DNA from 4 places in the Chryseobacterium sp. FW101-FHT12H09 genome. Region 1 is predicted to be linked to each of the others. Evidence: riboswitches for the same ligand, from Rfam matches in the RefSeq annotation. Region 1 holds a riboswitch; each other region holds the start of a gene.
What was found. A riboswitch is a leader RNA that binds a small molecule or an ion and turns the genes downstream of it on or off. The one in region 1 is predicted to bind cobalamin.
Positions count from the first base shown of each region.

Region 1 (3,637 bases):
ATTTTAGAGATCCTGATATGAACCTTATTGAAGTAAGTAATTATATTTAAATCCCGTCATAAGTATGTCCCTGGATAAAAATGTTTTAGACGAAATACTAAATGGTTTTGATAAGGAGGAACTTGCTCCTAAAACTTTATTAACGGAAGAAGGTAAAATGGCCCGTAAATTCTACTATCTTGAAAAAGGAGTAGCCAGAGGCTGGCTTAATAATGATGGTAAGGAAATTACTTTCCAGTTTTTATTTGAAGGTAACCTTATCTCATCATGGGAAAGTTTATTTTACAATTCACCAAGTATTTATAATATCGAAATGATAGAGCCTTCTGTTGTTTACAGTACTTCTATTGAAGAGTTCAGGCAAAAGATGGAGCTTAATCCGCATATTAAAGAATTCTATTACAGTTATTTGCAAGAGCGTCTGCTTAAATATCAGAAACTTTTTATTTCGCGGATAAAGGACAGTGCCGAAGAAAGATATGCCGAATTACTTAAACAAGCACCGGAAATTTTCCGCCGCGTTCCGCAATATTATATTGCATCCTATCTGGGGATAACGTCTGTTTCGTTGAGTAGGATAAGAGCAAAAAAGTAATATTGAAGCTCTGATTGTTTATATTGTAACTCCATGATTGTTCTTTACCTCAGCCATCACAAAAGTACTGTGGGTACTTCCTATGGAATCTACAGATCCTAATTTGTTGAATACAAAATCCTGGTAATGTTTCATATCCCTTACCTGAACTTTAAGCAGGAAATCGAAATCTCCTGAAATATTGTAGCATTCTGCTACTTCTTCAATTTGTACAATTTCTTTCACAAATTCATTTCCTACCGACCGATCGTGGATCTTTAATTTCACCTGACAGAAAACGGTAAAACCACGATTCAGTTTTTCAGCTTCCAAAACCGCAGCGTAATGTTTGATATAGCCTTCCTGTTCCAGTCTTTTTACCCGTTCAAAAACTGGTGATGGAGAAAGGTTTATTTCTTTGGCCAATTCTTTAACCGTCAGTTTAGCATTCTTTTGCAGGATTCTTAATAGTTGAAGATCCTTATCGTCGAGTCTTTCCACAGGATAATATTCTTTTTTCGATTGATTTTTTCAAATTTACAGAATAAATAACTTTAAAATTAAATTAAAACAAAATTTTATTCCTAATATTTAAAACAATACCAATAAAATCACTTTATTCAATACCTTTACACCCTATTTTGTTCTTTAACATACTTCATCAAACGGAAAAGGTTTTACTTAACGTAAATTAATAGGGAATCGTGTGAAAATCACGAACTGTCGCGCAACTGTAAGTAACACACCAAAGGTTTTTGTCCTTGCAGATCCACTGCCAGAAGCGGGAAGGATGACAAAACTGTTACAAGTCAGGAGACCTGCCTTTTCCGAATTGACAATGCTTTCGCGGTTTGAAGCTTTTGGTCATACAGATGATACTTTTGAACGTATTGAGTTGTTTAAATTTGGAATTTATTTGAGTTTAAACGCAAAGATTTATTATAAAGATTCCTTAGTTTTAAGGAGCAAAGAGATGCGACGCTGTCGCTGATGAAGCTTATGGATAAAACGCATGCTTCTTCAAAATCAATGAAATTGATTTCTCCTTTGCCTTCTTAAATATGGAGAATTATAGATGAACTTTGCGTTAAAAATAAAAGTCTAAAAAGTTACTCCCCAACCTCTATCCCAAATGGGAAAACTACGTCCATATTGTATCTTCTCTATTGCTGAAAACTCTTTCCCGATCGTATTACGAAGCATTCTAAAAGAACTTTTAAAAACTAAAATTTAATTAAAAGTTTAAAAGAAAATGCAAACACACATCCTAGGTTACCCGCGAATTGGTAGCAACAGAGAACTCAAAAAAGCCTGCGAGCAATATTGGTCGGGCAAAACAACATTACAGGAACTTTTAGAGGTTGGAAAAACCATCAGAAAACAAAACTGGAAATTACAACAGGATGCCGGAATCGATCTTATTCCATCGAATGATTTTTCATTCTACGATCAGGTATTGGATATGACCCTGTCAGTTGGTGCTATTCCTGCCCGTTATCAGGACATTACTTCAAATGAGATTGATCTGTATTTTGCGATGGCAAGAGGTCATCAGAAAGAAGGTTTAGATATTACGGCGATGGAAATGACAAAATGGTTTGACACCAATTACCATTATATCGTTCCTGAATTTCAGAAAGATCAACAATTCAGATTATTCTCCAATAAGATCGTCAATGAATTTATTGAAGCTAAAGAAGCAGGGATCAGTGCAAAACCTGTTATCATTGGATTGGTTACGTATTTACTATTAGGAAAGGAAAAAGAAGATGGCTTTGACAAACTAGATCTGGTTCAGAACTTGCTTCCTGTTTATACTGAAATTTTAAAAGAGTTAGAAAATAATGGTGCTGAATGGATCCAGTTTGATGAACCGTTTCTAGCTTTAGATCTTGATCAAAAAGCAAAAGAAGTTTACCAATCTGTTTATACTCAGATCACAGAACAATTCCCGAATCTTAAATTCATCGTTACCACCTATTTTGATGGATTAAAAGATAATCTTTCACTAGCGACTACTCTACCAATTGATGCTTTACACATCGACCTGGTACGCGCTCCGGAACAGTTGGATGAAGTTCTTACTGCCATTCCTGAAACGTTGATTCTGTCATTGGGAGTTGTTGACGGAAGAAATATCTGGAAAAATGATTTCAACCAGTCTCTGGCTTTTATCAAGAAAGCCATAACCGCATTAGGTTCTGAAAGAGTTTTCATTGCTCCTTCATGCTCACTACTCCATTCTCCTTTCGATCTTGACCTGGAGAAAAACGAAAAGATATTATCTCCTGAAATCAAGCAATGGATGGCTTTTGCCAAACAGAAGGTTTCTGAAATTGTTACTTTGAAAAAATTAGCCTCAGAAAATCCAGATTATAGCACACTACAGGAGTTGGCTGAAAATAAACAAGCCATTGAAAACCGTAAAGTTTCAACCTTAATTCATAATCAAGATGTTAAAAACCGCGTTGCGGTAACAACAGAGAATGATGCACAGAGAAACAGTCCGTTTAATGTAAGAAAAGAAGCGCAACAAAATGCATTAGAGCTTCCTTTATTCCCAACGACAACGATCGGATCTTTCCCACAAACAAAAGAAGTAAGAAGCTGGAGAGCCCAATTCAAAAAAGGAGATCTGACGGCTCAGAAGTATGATCAATTGCTTAAAGAAGAAACCCAAAGAACCATCAACTGGCAGGAAGAAATAGGAATTGATGTGTTGGTTCATGGAGAATTTGAGCGTAACGATATGGTGGAATATTTTGGTGAACAACTGGCAGGATTTGCGTTTACTCAAAATGGATGGGTTCAGAGTTATGGAAGCCGTTGTGTAAAACCACCTGTCATTTATGGAGATGTTCACAGACCACAACCGATGACCGTTTATTGGTCACAATACGCTCAATCTTTAACGCAAAAATGGGTTAAAGGAATGTTGACAGGTCCTGTAACGATCCTTCAGTGGTCTTTTGTACGCGATGATCAGCCTCGTTCTACAACCTGTAAGCAGATTGCTTTGGCAATCCGTGACGAAGTAAACGATCTTGAAAAAGCAGGAATCAG
Region 1 is NZ_JBYTCP010000003.1:303,177-306,813, forward strand. It holds gene AC3WRL_RS12125 (VOC family protein) at 1-50, shown strand, start outside; gene AC3WRL_RS12130 (Crp/Fnr family transcriptional regulator) at 65-595, shown strand; gene AC3WRL_RS12135 (Lrp/AsnC family transcriptional regulator) at 614-1,075, opposite strand; cobalamin riboswitch at 1,230-1,414, shown strand; gene metE (5-methyltetrahydropteroyltriglutamate--homocysteine S-methyltransferase) at 1,827-3,637, shown strand, end outside.

Region 2 (3,637 bases), on a different contig from region 1:
TTTGACACAGAATATTTGAAAAAGGTTTCTGCTGCCAATGATATCAAAGCACTTGTTGTTACCCCAAATTTCCATAATCCAACAGGGAGGTTAATGACTGATAATACCAAAAAGGAGCTGTTATCCATTGCCATGGATCATCAGTTTCCGATCATTGAAAATGATCTGTATGGAGATCTTTATTTTGGTGATGAACGTCCTTCCAGCATACGCAATTTTGATGAATATGGCTGGGTGATGACCTTTTCTTCTTTTTCTAAAACATTGGCACCGGGTATTCGTCTCGGTTGGTTACATTCAGGGAGGTACCATGCAAAGGCAGAGAGGCTGAGGTTTTCTCTGGGAAGATCGGTAGCTCCAATATATCAGGAGTTATTGCTTAAATTACTTGAAGATCACAGCTATAGTAAGCATTTACGTTCGTTTCGTAAACAATTGTATGATCAGGCTAGAGATGTTTTACAGGCGTTACGTACTTCTTTTCCAGAGGGTTCATATTTTGAGGATCCGCAAGGGGGATACAGCATTTGGGGAAGCTTATCAAAAGCAGTTGATATGAAGATGTTTTATAGGTATTGCGATGACCAGAGGATTTTATTTACCCCAGGAGAAATCTTTAGTTTGACAGATCAGTTTAGTCATCATTTTCGGATTGTTTTTGCTGACCGTATTACTTCTCACAGTTTAATATCTTTGAAAAATGCAGGCGAGAAAGTTAAAGAGCTTTTATAGCTGTTTTTTGCAATATAGTATACTTTTAACCTGACTTTTTTCAAAATGAAACAGGAAGAGGTGATTATGAATTTTAGTTTTCTCTCAATTCGCATGAGATCTTTTTTGATATTTATAGCATATGTTTTTTCTAAAAAACGTCCTTAGCATTCCTTTTCGACAATTTATTTTTATATGATTTTTGTCATTTAGTTATTTTTTTAAAATTTTGAATTACTTTTAATTGTCATATTTACAGGCTGTTGTAAAATCCTAACGCTTGTTCGTGAATTAATATATTAACGTTTCAATAAAATAGTTATATTTACCACCAAGGAGTTCATTTAAACTTCTTTATCAACCGAAACTGGTTACACTTAGCTGTGAATTAAAAGGGAATCGTGTGTAAATCACGAACTGTCGCGCAACTGTAAGTAACACTCAAAAGGTTTTTATCAATCAAGGTCCACTGTTCGCTCTTGTGAATGGGAAGGACGATAAAAATCGTTACAAGTCAGGAGACCTGCCTATTTCGAATTGACGATGCTTTCGCGATCTGAAGCTTATAGTCAGGTATGATACGTTTTGATAATCGTGCACAACTTTTTCTGGGTACATTATCATAATTTAGAGATAGTTTGTAGTATTAGCTTTTAAAGTTATGCTGTATCTATAACTCTGGCGTATCACCCCTTTCCATAATTTTCTCTCTTACAAAGTATTGTGAAGTTTATCACCCTCTTTTTATAATGATTTATAAACATTAAAAAGATGATTGTATACCCATTCAGCCGTTCGCTAAGGTTTATAGGTCGTTTGATTAATTTAACAGAATTTAAAAAAGATAATTTTTTAAATTGTTGATGGTATGTGAGTTAAATACATTAAAACGAACAATAATATTAAAGATGAGTAAAAATGTTAGTTTAGAGTCTGCCGGATTACGGTTTCGGGAGGCGATGCAAAAAGAAAGTCCTCTTCAGATTGTAGGAGCGATCAATGCTAATCATGCATTGTTGGCACAGCAGGCAGGTTTCAATGCCATTTATCTTTCAGGAGGAGGGGTTGCTGCAGGTTCTTTAGGAGTTCCCGATCTGGGAATAACAACCCTTGAAGATGTATTAATCGATATTCAACGGATAACCAACGTATGTGATCTGCCATTATTGGTGGACGTGGATACGGGCTTTGGTCCTTCAGCATTTAATGTGGCAAGAACTGTAAAATCCTTAATTAAAGCTGGAGCTGGGGCTTTACATATTGAAGATCAGGTAGGAGCAAAACGTTGTGGACACCGTCCTGGTAAAGAAGTAGTGAGTAAAGATGAAATGGTAGACCGCTTAAAAGCTGCGGTTGATGCAAGGACAGATGAAAATTTCGTTATCGGAGCAAGAACAGATGCTTTTGCGAATGAAGGATTAGAAAGAACATTGGAAAGAGCAGTTGCTTACAAAGAAGCCGGGGCAGATTTTATATTTGCGGAAGCTGTTCCTGATTTAAGCTATTACCAAAAATTTGTCGATGCAACAGGTATTCCCGTATTAGCCAATATCACCGAATTTGGAATGATCAGAATGTACACTGTTGATGAACTTAAAAATGCTGGAGTAGGTTTGATTTTATATCCACTTTCGGCCTTCCGTGCAGCGAATAAAGCTGCTCAGAATGTTTATGAACATATCCGAAAGGATGGCACTCAGGTTAATGTACTTGATACTATGCAAACCCGCGACGAGCTTTACAAAAGTATCGGCTATCACGACTATGAACAAAAATTAAATAACCTATTTCAAAAGAACAAAAATATCAATGAATAATGAACCTATTTTTAAGCCCAAAAAAAGCGTAGCGCTTTCGGGTGTAACAGCTGGTAATACTGCTCTCTGCAGTGTTGGTAAAAGCGGAAATGATCTCCATTACAGAGGTTATGATATTTTGGATCTTGCGGAAAAAGCACAATTTGAAGAGGTAGCTTACCTTCTTATTTATGGACAATTACCAACAGGAGCTCAATTAAAAAACTATAAAGCCAAATTAAAATCATTGAGAGGACTGCCTCACTCTGTAAGAAATATCTTAAAAAGTATTCCGGCAGCTGCACACCCGATGGATGTCATGCGTTCAATGGTTTCAGCGATTGGAAGCATTCAGCCTGAAAAAGATGATCATAATGTAGCAGGAGCAAGAGATATTGCTGACAAATTATTGGCATCATTCAGTTCCGGGCTTTTATATTGGTATCACTATACTCATAATGGGAAAGAGATTGATGTAGAAACTGATGATGATACTATTGGTGGACATTTCCTGCATTTGTTGCATGGTAAAAAGGCTCCTGATTCCTGGGTAAAAGCAATGGAGATATCCCTTAATCTCTATGCCGAGCATGAATTTAATGCTTCTACTTTTACTGCTCGTGTTATTGCTGGTACATCTTCGGATTTCTATTCCTGTATAACAGGAGCAATCGGAGCATTAAGAGGCCCTAAGCATGGCGGTGCTAATGAAGTTGCTTTTGAGATCCAAAGCCGTTATAATTCTCCTGATGAAGCGGAAGAAGATATTAAAAAACGGATTGCCAACAAGGAAGTAATTATTGGATTCGGACATCCGGTCTACACCATATCAGATCCAAGAAATGTAGTGATAAAAAAAGTAGCTAAAGAACTTTCCGAAGAAGCCGGAGATATGTTGCTTTATAATATTGCAGAAAGATTGGAAAAAATCATGTGGGACGAAAAGAAAATGTTCCCTAATCTGGATTGGTTTTCAGCGGTATCTTACCATTTAATGGGAGTTCCCACCTTAATGTTCACTCCATTATTTGTCGTTTCGAGGGTAACAGGATGGAGTGCTCATATCATCGAGCAGAGACAGGATGGAAAAATTATTCGTCCAAGTGCCAATTATACAGGGCCTGAAAACA
Region 2 is NZ_JBYTCP010000001.1:694,297-697,933, reverse strand. It holds gene AC3WRL_RS03125 (aminotransferase-like domain-containing protein) at 1-732, shown strand, start outside; cobalamin riboswitch at 1,063-1,256, shown strand; gene prpB (methylisocitrate lyase) at 1,620-2,528, shown strand; gene prpC (bifunctional 2-methylcitrate synthase/citrate synthase) at 2,521-3,637, shown strand, end outside.
Region 2: linked by a shared signal. The riboswitch ahead of prpB (methylisocitrate lyase) and the one ahead of metE (5-methyltetrahydropteroyltriglutamate--homocysteine S-methyltransferase) in region 1 are both predicted to bind cobalamin.

Region 3 (3,637 bases), 640 kb from region 1:
TAGTAAACTAATCTCCAGTCCATTTTTAAGCTTTCTTTTTCCACGGGACTTTGTGAGTAAACATCAAGACTTATTATTGATGGATGATTCAAAAGGACAAGGCAGAAAAACCCTTTTTGAAAATGCTAAAATTTCCGAAAACAAAGGAATCAGCAGCGATGGCCCTATGTTTCCTGCAGGTAAGGGATTCAAATCTATATTCTTTATAGTTGCAAACAAAAAAGCGAAGGAACAGACCGAAAATATCATTGAAACCAATAATTTTCTGATAGAAGAAGCTGATAAAAAGAACATTTATAAAGATCCTGGGTTCGTGCTGGATAAAATTTTATTGAACGATTTTTATACTTTGGATTTTAATAGGATTAGAAGATAATGTCCTGCATATTGAACCGTCTTTTTAAATATTTCAAACAAAGTTCAACCTTTTTACAGGTCATCTAAAACCAATAACTAATATTAAGGATTTAGAGTTATATAATTATCTTCCGAAAAGTATTTAATTTATATATTTGATGCATCAAAAATTTTTCATAATGATTTCCGTAAATAAAGCAGTCTATTTATCAGCCATCAGTTTATTCTCATTAGCTTTTGTAAAAGGCCAGCAAAAAATTCCTTTTGGAGTGGTAAAGGCTGAAGAGGGTTACGCGAATGTTAGGGTTGCCAAGGATAATTATAGAAAAATTGTTGATAAGATCAGAATGCGTAAAGGGGACGTCTTTCTTTATGTAAAACCGGCTCCGGGAGAAACGGAATGGTTATGGATCAAATATCCCGAAAAGCAAGACACTGAAAAACCTTTTGTGAGATATGAGAATCTTGACAAAGAAGGTATGGTGAATAAAGAACGTGTAGCTTTTATTGATCAGCTTCCTCAATACACACCGTCCAAATCCAAAAACGGAAGATCCCTTATTTTCACTGACAATAACAATCCTAAAATACCTACTGCCCAAAGAAATAAGGTTATCATTGATGTCTATCCTTCCAATGCCAGTTATAGGAAACAGGAAAAAGATGCGGATGGAACAATCCTTACTATTGATAAAGTAAAACCTTGGGGTATCAGTAAAGAACTTCCTGAAGGGATGACAGAAATCAAGTCTATCCGTGTACAACAGGTTGGAAGAGGTTCCGTTTTTGTAAGAGAAGCTATTAAAAATATGTTCCAGCCGACTATGGATTTCAATAACATTAGTGTTGCTGCTATTGACAATGATAACATTTTTCTTTATATGATCAACGGTTCCGGGGAAAACAGATATACCACGCTCTGGACGATCAGACAGGGAAAGGTTGCTCACCAGATTATTTTTAAAAATCCTGAATAATTCATTATACTTCTCTGTATTATCCTTATTTTTGTCATTGAAAAAGTTTTAACGCTTATTCATCACAGGAATTGGTTCTGTTTAATCACAGATTAATAGGGAATCGTGTGAAAATCACGAACTGTCGCGCAACTGTAAGTAACTAAAGTCTTTATAATAAACCACTGTGCAAAAGCATGGGAAGGGATAAGGATGTTACAAGTCAGGAGACCTGCCACTTTCTATAAACAAGAAACTTTCGCGGCTTGAAGTTTATTGATCTGATGGATTGTTTCAGGAATTTCACCTTTCCTGTTATTATTCTGTTTGCTTCAATATATTTCATTTCGCTTTAATTTAATAATGAAATATGACTACAGAAGAAAGAATTCAAGCATCCGAAACCAGAATCTTTAAAGCGGTTTTCCCTAACACAACCAATCATTATGATACTCTTTTTGGAGGTACAGCGATGCAATTGATGGATGAAGTGGCATTTATTACTGCTACACGTTTTGCAAGAAAAAGAGTGGTAACTGTAAGCAGCGACAAAATTGACTTTAAGAAACCTATTCCTGCCGGAACTATTGTCGAGCTGATAGGAACGGTTTCTCATGTTGGAACAACAAGTATGAAAGTAAATGTAGAGATCTACACGGAACAAATGTATTCTTATGAAAGAGAAAGAGCTATTGTGGGAGACTTTACTTTTGTGGCTATCGATGAATTTAAAAAGCCTGTTCAAATACTATAATTAGATGAGAAACGCAAGTCAAATTGACTTGCGTTTTCTTTATTTTAAAACTTTTTCGGTCTCTAAACTTCTATTAAGCAGAAGCTGGAAAGCTTCACCCATTTCATCAGAAGCTCTGCTTATTGCATTTTCCAGCATATTTCTGATTTGACTCTCGGTTACTTTTGCTTCGGTCCAGCTTTTCCCCGAAGTATGTGAGTTAAGAATAAATGGCATAATACGGTCTATTGCACAGGCAAAAATAGCATCCGCAGTCTGCTCTTCTTCAAACTCCAACCATAGATTGAAAAACTCTGAACGTAAAGGTTCATCTAAAATTCCAAAAATATTCTGAGCTGATAATTTCTCTCTTTCAAATTTGCCAACCATTGCTTTCTCATCAAATAAGAATGTATCACCAGCTTCAATTTCTACCAGATCATGGATAGAAAGCATCCTTATAACTCTTAACAAATCGATATCTGTCCTGTTTTTAGCATATGGAAAAAGTACCTGTGCCAGTATTATTATCTGCCAAGAGTGTTCAGCAGTATTTTCCCGTCTTGAATCATCTGCATTATAATTTCTTCTCTGCACATTTTTTAAAGCATCTACTGCTAAAATAAAATCGATCTCTTTTTGTATTTTCATTTTAATCTTCTTTATAGTACTGTTTGATCGGATATTTTTTTGATTTTACGATCCACTTGTTATTGATCTTTTGTCGCTTTGTTACTTTTACGAATTCTTCACCACCCATTGCATCTTCTTCCAGCTCGTAAACTTTATCTAGTCCTTTTTTCGGAATTACCTGATACTCTGTTGTTAAATGCCAGCAACACCCGGATTTAGAAAATGTAATTAATCTCTTTCTTTTAGGATCTGTTTGAAACATTCCCAGATTTTCAAAAGCAAGAGTAGTTAATTCATCACTGATAACGAATTGTTTTTTTGTAGAATTGTAGACATATACATCATAGGATGGACCACCATAACTGCTTTCATTCCCATTTCGTATTGCAATATCTTCTGAACCATCAAAATTAAAATCTTCAAAAATCAATGGACTTTGCTCATCATATAATTGAATAACATTGACACTTGGTTGCTGGTCTTTATTCAAATAAAAGTAAAGATCATCAGAGGTTAAAGTCTGAATAGTACGTAATGTTTTTTTATCTTTTAGTTCTACTATCCCACTTCCACTACATTTTTCTGCGTCACAATCATTCACCGTAATCACTGCATCATAGTGATTTGATCCCGTTTTAAGTTCAAAATGATGCTGTCCGGAACATAGAAATCCCAAAAAGATAAAACTGGTCAATGTATTATACTTATTCAATATATAGATTTTATTCAGTACAAATACGACTGAAATTTCATAACAAAAGTATGAATAGCTGTCAAAATCTGGATCATTTATCCTCTAATTTAATTAAATATAATTTTATTTTAAAGACTTGATAAAATTTATTAAACTGATTATCAGTATTTTAAATAATAAATAATAAAAATTTCACTACTTTGTATTGCATAATACCATTTTAATTACATATCTTTGTAATGTAAAATAAGAATAGGTTCAACT
Region 3 is NZ_JBYTCP010000003.1:946,091-949,727, forward strand. It holds gene AC3WRL_RS15075 (hypothetical protein) at 1-376, shown strand, start outside; gene AC3WRL_RS15080 (hypothetical protein) at 537-1,334, shown strand; cobalamin riboswitch at 1,390-1,567, shown strand; gene AC3WRL_RS15085 (acyl-CoA thioesterase) at 1,684-2,067, shown strand; gene AC3WRL_RS15090 (HD domain-containing protein) at 2,107-2,697, opposite strand; gene AC3WRL_RS15095 (XAC2610-related protein) at 2,699-3,391, opposite strand.
Region 3: linked by a shared signal. The riboswitch ahead of AC3WRL_RS15085 (acyl-CoA thioesterase) and the one ahead of metE (5-methyltetrahydropteroyltriglutamate--homocysteine S-methyltransferase) in region 1 are both predicted to bind cobalamin.

Region 4 (3,637 bases), on a different contig from region 1:
GAGATCCCTGCTGGTAACACAGAGCTGGTAAAAGTAGCACATGGCTGGGATACTTACCTTAATGGGGGGGACAGTGGTCCGGGATTTGTAACTGGCCAGGCACCCTATTATACGGTGGGTGTACAAAAGCAAGGCACTTACGAGGCCTTCCAGTATGTTTCAGGAACCCCATGGAGTGGATATTATTCGGCGAACTATTTTGCTTTGAATAGTAATTTAGATAATGATTTAGCTTATAAAAATGTAATTAATTCGAATCCTAATACCGATAATGGAATGGGAATATCTCTTAATTTTGGTAAAGATTCAGGTACTTATAACAGTATCAGTAAAGTGATCTTTAAGTGTAATGCTGAAGTAGCCCCGGTTCTTAGGCAGACTTCTGTTCCTTGCGGAAGTGGATCGGTTAACTTAAACAGCTTTGTGGTGCCTTTAAATCCTAATCCCCATAACCTGGTCCTGATATGGCGGGACAGTACGGGAGCTGAAGTAGCCGACCCTACCAGCGTAAGCAAGGCAGGAGTGTATACGGTTAGTTATAGAGATACGGTAAATAGATGTGATTCACCTCCAAGCACATTCACTATTACAGGAGTATGCGTGGTAACTACCTGTACGAAGCCAGCCTCTACGGCGACTCCTACCGCTTTTACAAAGATGGGTATGTCAGGGTACAGTTCTTTGCAAAAGGATTGGCCGGCTAAGATTCCTAATGGTTTTATCGCACTGGAGTCAGGCTTCAACGGGCTGGTAATTACAAGAACAGTTCCCGGTAAGATCACCGATCCTGTAGCAGGAATGCTGATCTATGATACCTCTAAAAACTGTTTCAGTTTATACAACGGAACCTCATGGAAATGTATTGAAAAATCGTGTAATGACTAATCGGTCTGCGGAAAGATCAATCAACAAAAAAGCAGAATAATGAAAAATATATACAGCATAAGCAATATAAAGAAAACCTTATCTATAGTGGCATTGTGTATAGCAGGTATTGCCGGAGCTCAGATGGGTGTAGAAACGGAAACGATAAGAGGGAGCGGAATCCTGGATTTTCCTACGGGAAAAAACAAAGGGATCATCCTTCCGGTATTAACAGAGGCAAACTCCACTCCTTCTGCAGGAACGATACGAATGTATAACAAGATGATACAGGGTGTTACCAGTTCGGGAGTGGTAAACTTCAGTGATCCCGGCGATACTGCTGTGGTTACTTTTAACACATCCACCCCGCAGGCAGCCTCTGTAAACAGTATGATCATAGGCGCCGCGACTTCTGCTGCTACAGGAGGAGCGTTGGTTCTGGAATCCGATACTAAAGCATTGATCCTTCCCCATGTCTCTAATGTAGAGACAATGCCAAGTCCATATCCGGGAACGATATGCTATGACGTAAGAAGTAAGACTTTTGCCATGTTTGATGGCAAAGTATGGAATTTTTGGAAATAATTTTTGTTCATTTTTGTGAGTGATTAGGAATAGTACAATATTCATAATCATGTATTTTTTTTAGCGAATCCTCTAGAGCGTTATGCTTTAGAGGATTTTTTTTAAGCTTCTGTGTTCTCTCCGGAATGTCATTCCGACAAAGGAGCAATCTCTATAATCACAATCTAATGAATGAATAAAGTAAATCTTAATCGGGATTCTTCACCCCACTTCCGAACTCCGTTCGCCGACTTACAGTCTGTGTTCAGAATGACACACAACATTCCGTTGCAATAGTAACGGAATGTTAGCTTATATGTGGTTGATTGTCATTTTGTTAGATTGCGTATTGTTTCTAAGCAGAATTTTCTATCTTTGCCGGATTCTGGTGAGCCATAAAAAGCTCTTAAAAGGGAATCCGGTGTAAATCCGGAACAGACCCGCTGCTGTAAGCTCTACAAAAGTTTTTGAAGCATATATCCACTGTTTTTTAATGGGAAGGATTTCAAAAATAGAGTAAGTCAGAAGACCTGCCGGAAAGATTAAAGTTTGATGCTTTCGTGGAATAAAGCTTAGGACAACAATGATTCTGTGCAGTTATAGCTGTACAATATCATTGCTGCTTTCTTATATCCATTAGCATTAAAATTATTCTCAATGAGCTAATGGAACCAAAATTTACTTTTTATAAAACGAATAAAACGATTATCACAATTCTTGTGCTATTCGCTCAGCTTTTCTTTTCTCAGTCGAGGGATACTATTAAAGAACAGGTCATTGTTCCTGTACATATTCAGAAAAAGACCTTTAAAGAGATCCTTCCGGCACAGGTAATATCGGGAGAACAATTAGAGAGACTTAACAGCCATTCCGTAGCAGATGCTCTCCGGTATTTTGCGGGGATTCAAATTAAGGACTATGGCGGGATCGGAGGTCTGAAAACCATCAATATCCGTAGCATGGGAAGCCAGCATGTTGGTGTTTTCTATGATGGTATCCAGTTGGGAAATGCTCAAAATGGGATTGTGGATTTAGGGCGATTTTCTCTTGATGATCTTGAAGAAATCTCTCTTTATAACGGGCAGAAAAGTGAAATTTTTCAGCCTGCAAAAGATTTTGGTTCTTCGGGTTCCATTTATCTGCAGCCAAAAATCCCAACTTTTAAAGGAAATAAAAAAACCAATCTTGTCGTAAGATTTAAAAACAGTTCCATTGATTTATTTAATCCTTCATTTCGGTTAGAACAAAAAATATCTGAGAAAATATCGGCAAGCTTCAGCTCTGAATTTATACAAAGTGACGGAGTTTATAAATTTAGATATAGAAAGAAATATCCTGATGGAGAAATTGCCAATGATACAATTGCCAAAAGATTTGATTCTGATATTAAATCAAAAAGGTTTGAAACAAGTCTTCATGGGGATTTAAAAGATGGAAACTGGAGTGTGAGAGGATATGGTTATCTGTCTGATCGTGGAATTCCGGCAGCGATTGTTAATAATCGTTTTGGTGCACGGGGACAAAGATTACGGGATGAAAGCTACTTTGTTCAAGCCAGTTTAAGGAAAAAACTATTTCCAAAATTTGAAACACAGCTTAGAGCAAAATTTGCTTACGATTATACTTTTTATGCAGATACAGTTTCTACAGAAGCGGCTTTTCCTGTTCGCAACAGTTATATCCAGCGTGAAGTATATGTTTCTTCATCCAATATGTATTCTATAACATCCAACTGGGATATAAGTGCGAGTGTAGATTTTCAGTATAATAATCTGGATGCCAATTTGTTTAATTTTTCCTACCCTACCCGTTATACTACATTAATGGCTTTTGCGACGACTTACCAGTGGCGGCGGTTCAAATTTTTAGGAAGTGTTCTGGGTACTTTTGTAAGTGAAGAAGTTGAGAAAAATTCTAAATCTCCGGATAAAACAGAATGGACACCAGCGGCATTTCTGTCCTATCAGCCTTTTAATTCTAAGGAGATAACCATAAGAGCTTTTTACAAGAGAATTTTCAGGATGCCTACTTTCAATGATCTGTATTATACGGTAATTGGAAATGCTTTTCTAAAACCTGAATTTACAAATCAGTATAACGTAGGTTTTACCTATGGGAAATCCTATCATCATCAGATTTTAAAGGGTGTTTATGCTACAGTAGATGGCTATTTCAATAAGGTGGAAGATAAAATTATTGCAGCTCCCAC
Region 4 is NZ_JBYTCP010000002.1:805,816-809,452, forward strand. It holds gene AC3WRL_RS09405 (hypothetical protein) at 1-885, shown strand, start outside; gene AC3WRL_RS09410 (hypothetical protein) at 925-1,449, shown strand; cobalamin riboswitch at 1,798-1,980, shown strand; gene AC3WRL_RS09415 (TonB-dependent receptor plug domain-containing protein) at 2,094-3,637, shown strand, end outside.
Region 4: linked by a shared signal. The riboswitch ahead of AC3WRL_RS09415 (TonB-dependent receptor plug domain-containing protein) and the one ahead of metE (5-methyltetrahydropteroyltriglutamate--homocysteine S-methyltransferase) in region 1 are both predicted to bind cobalamin.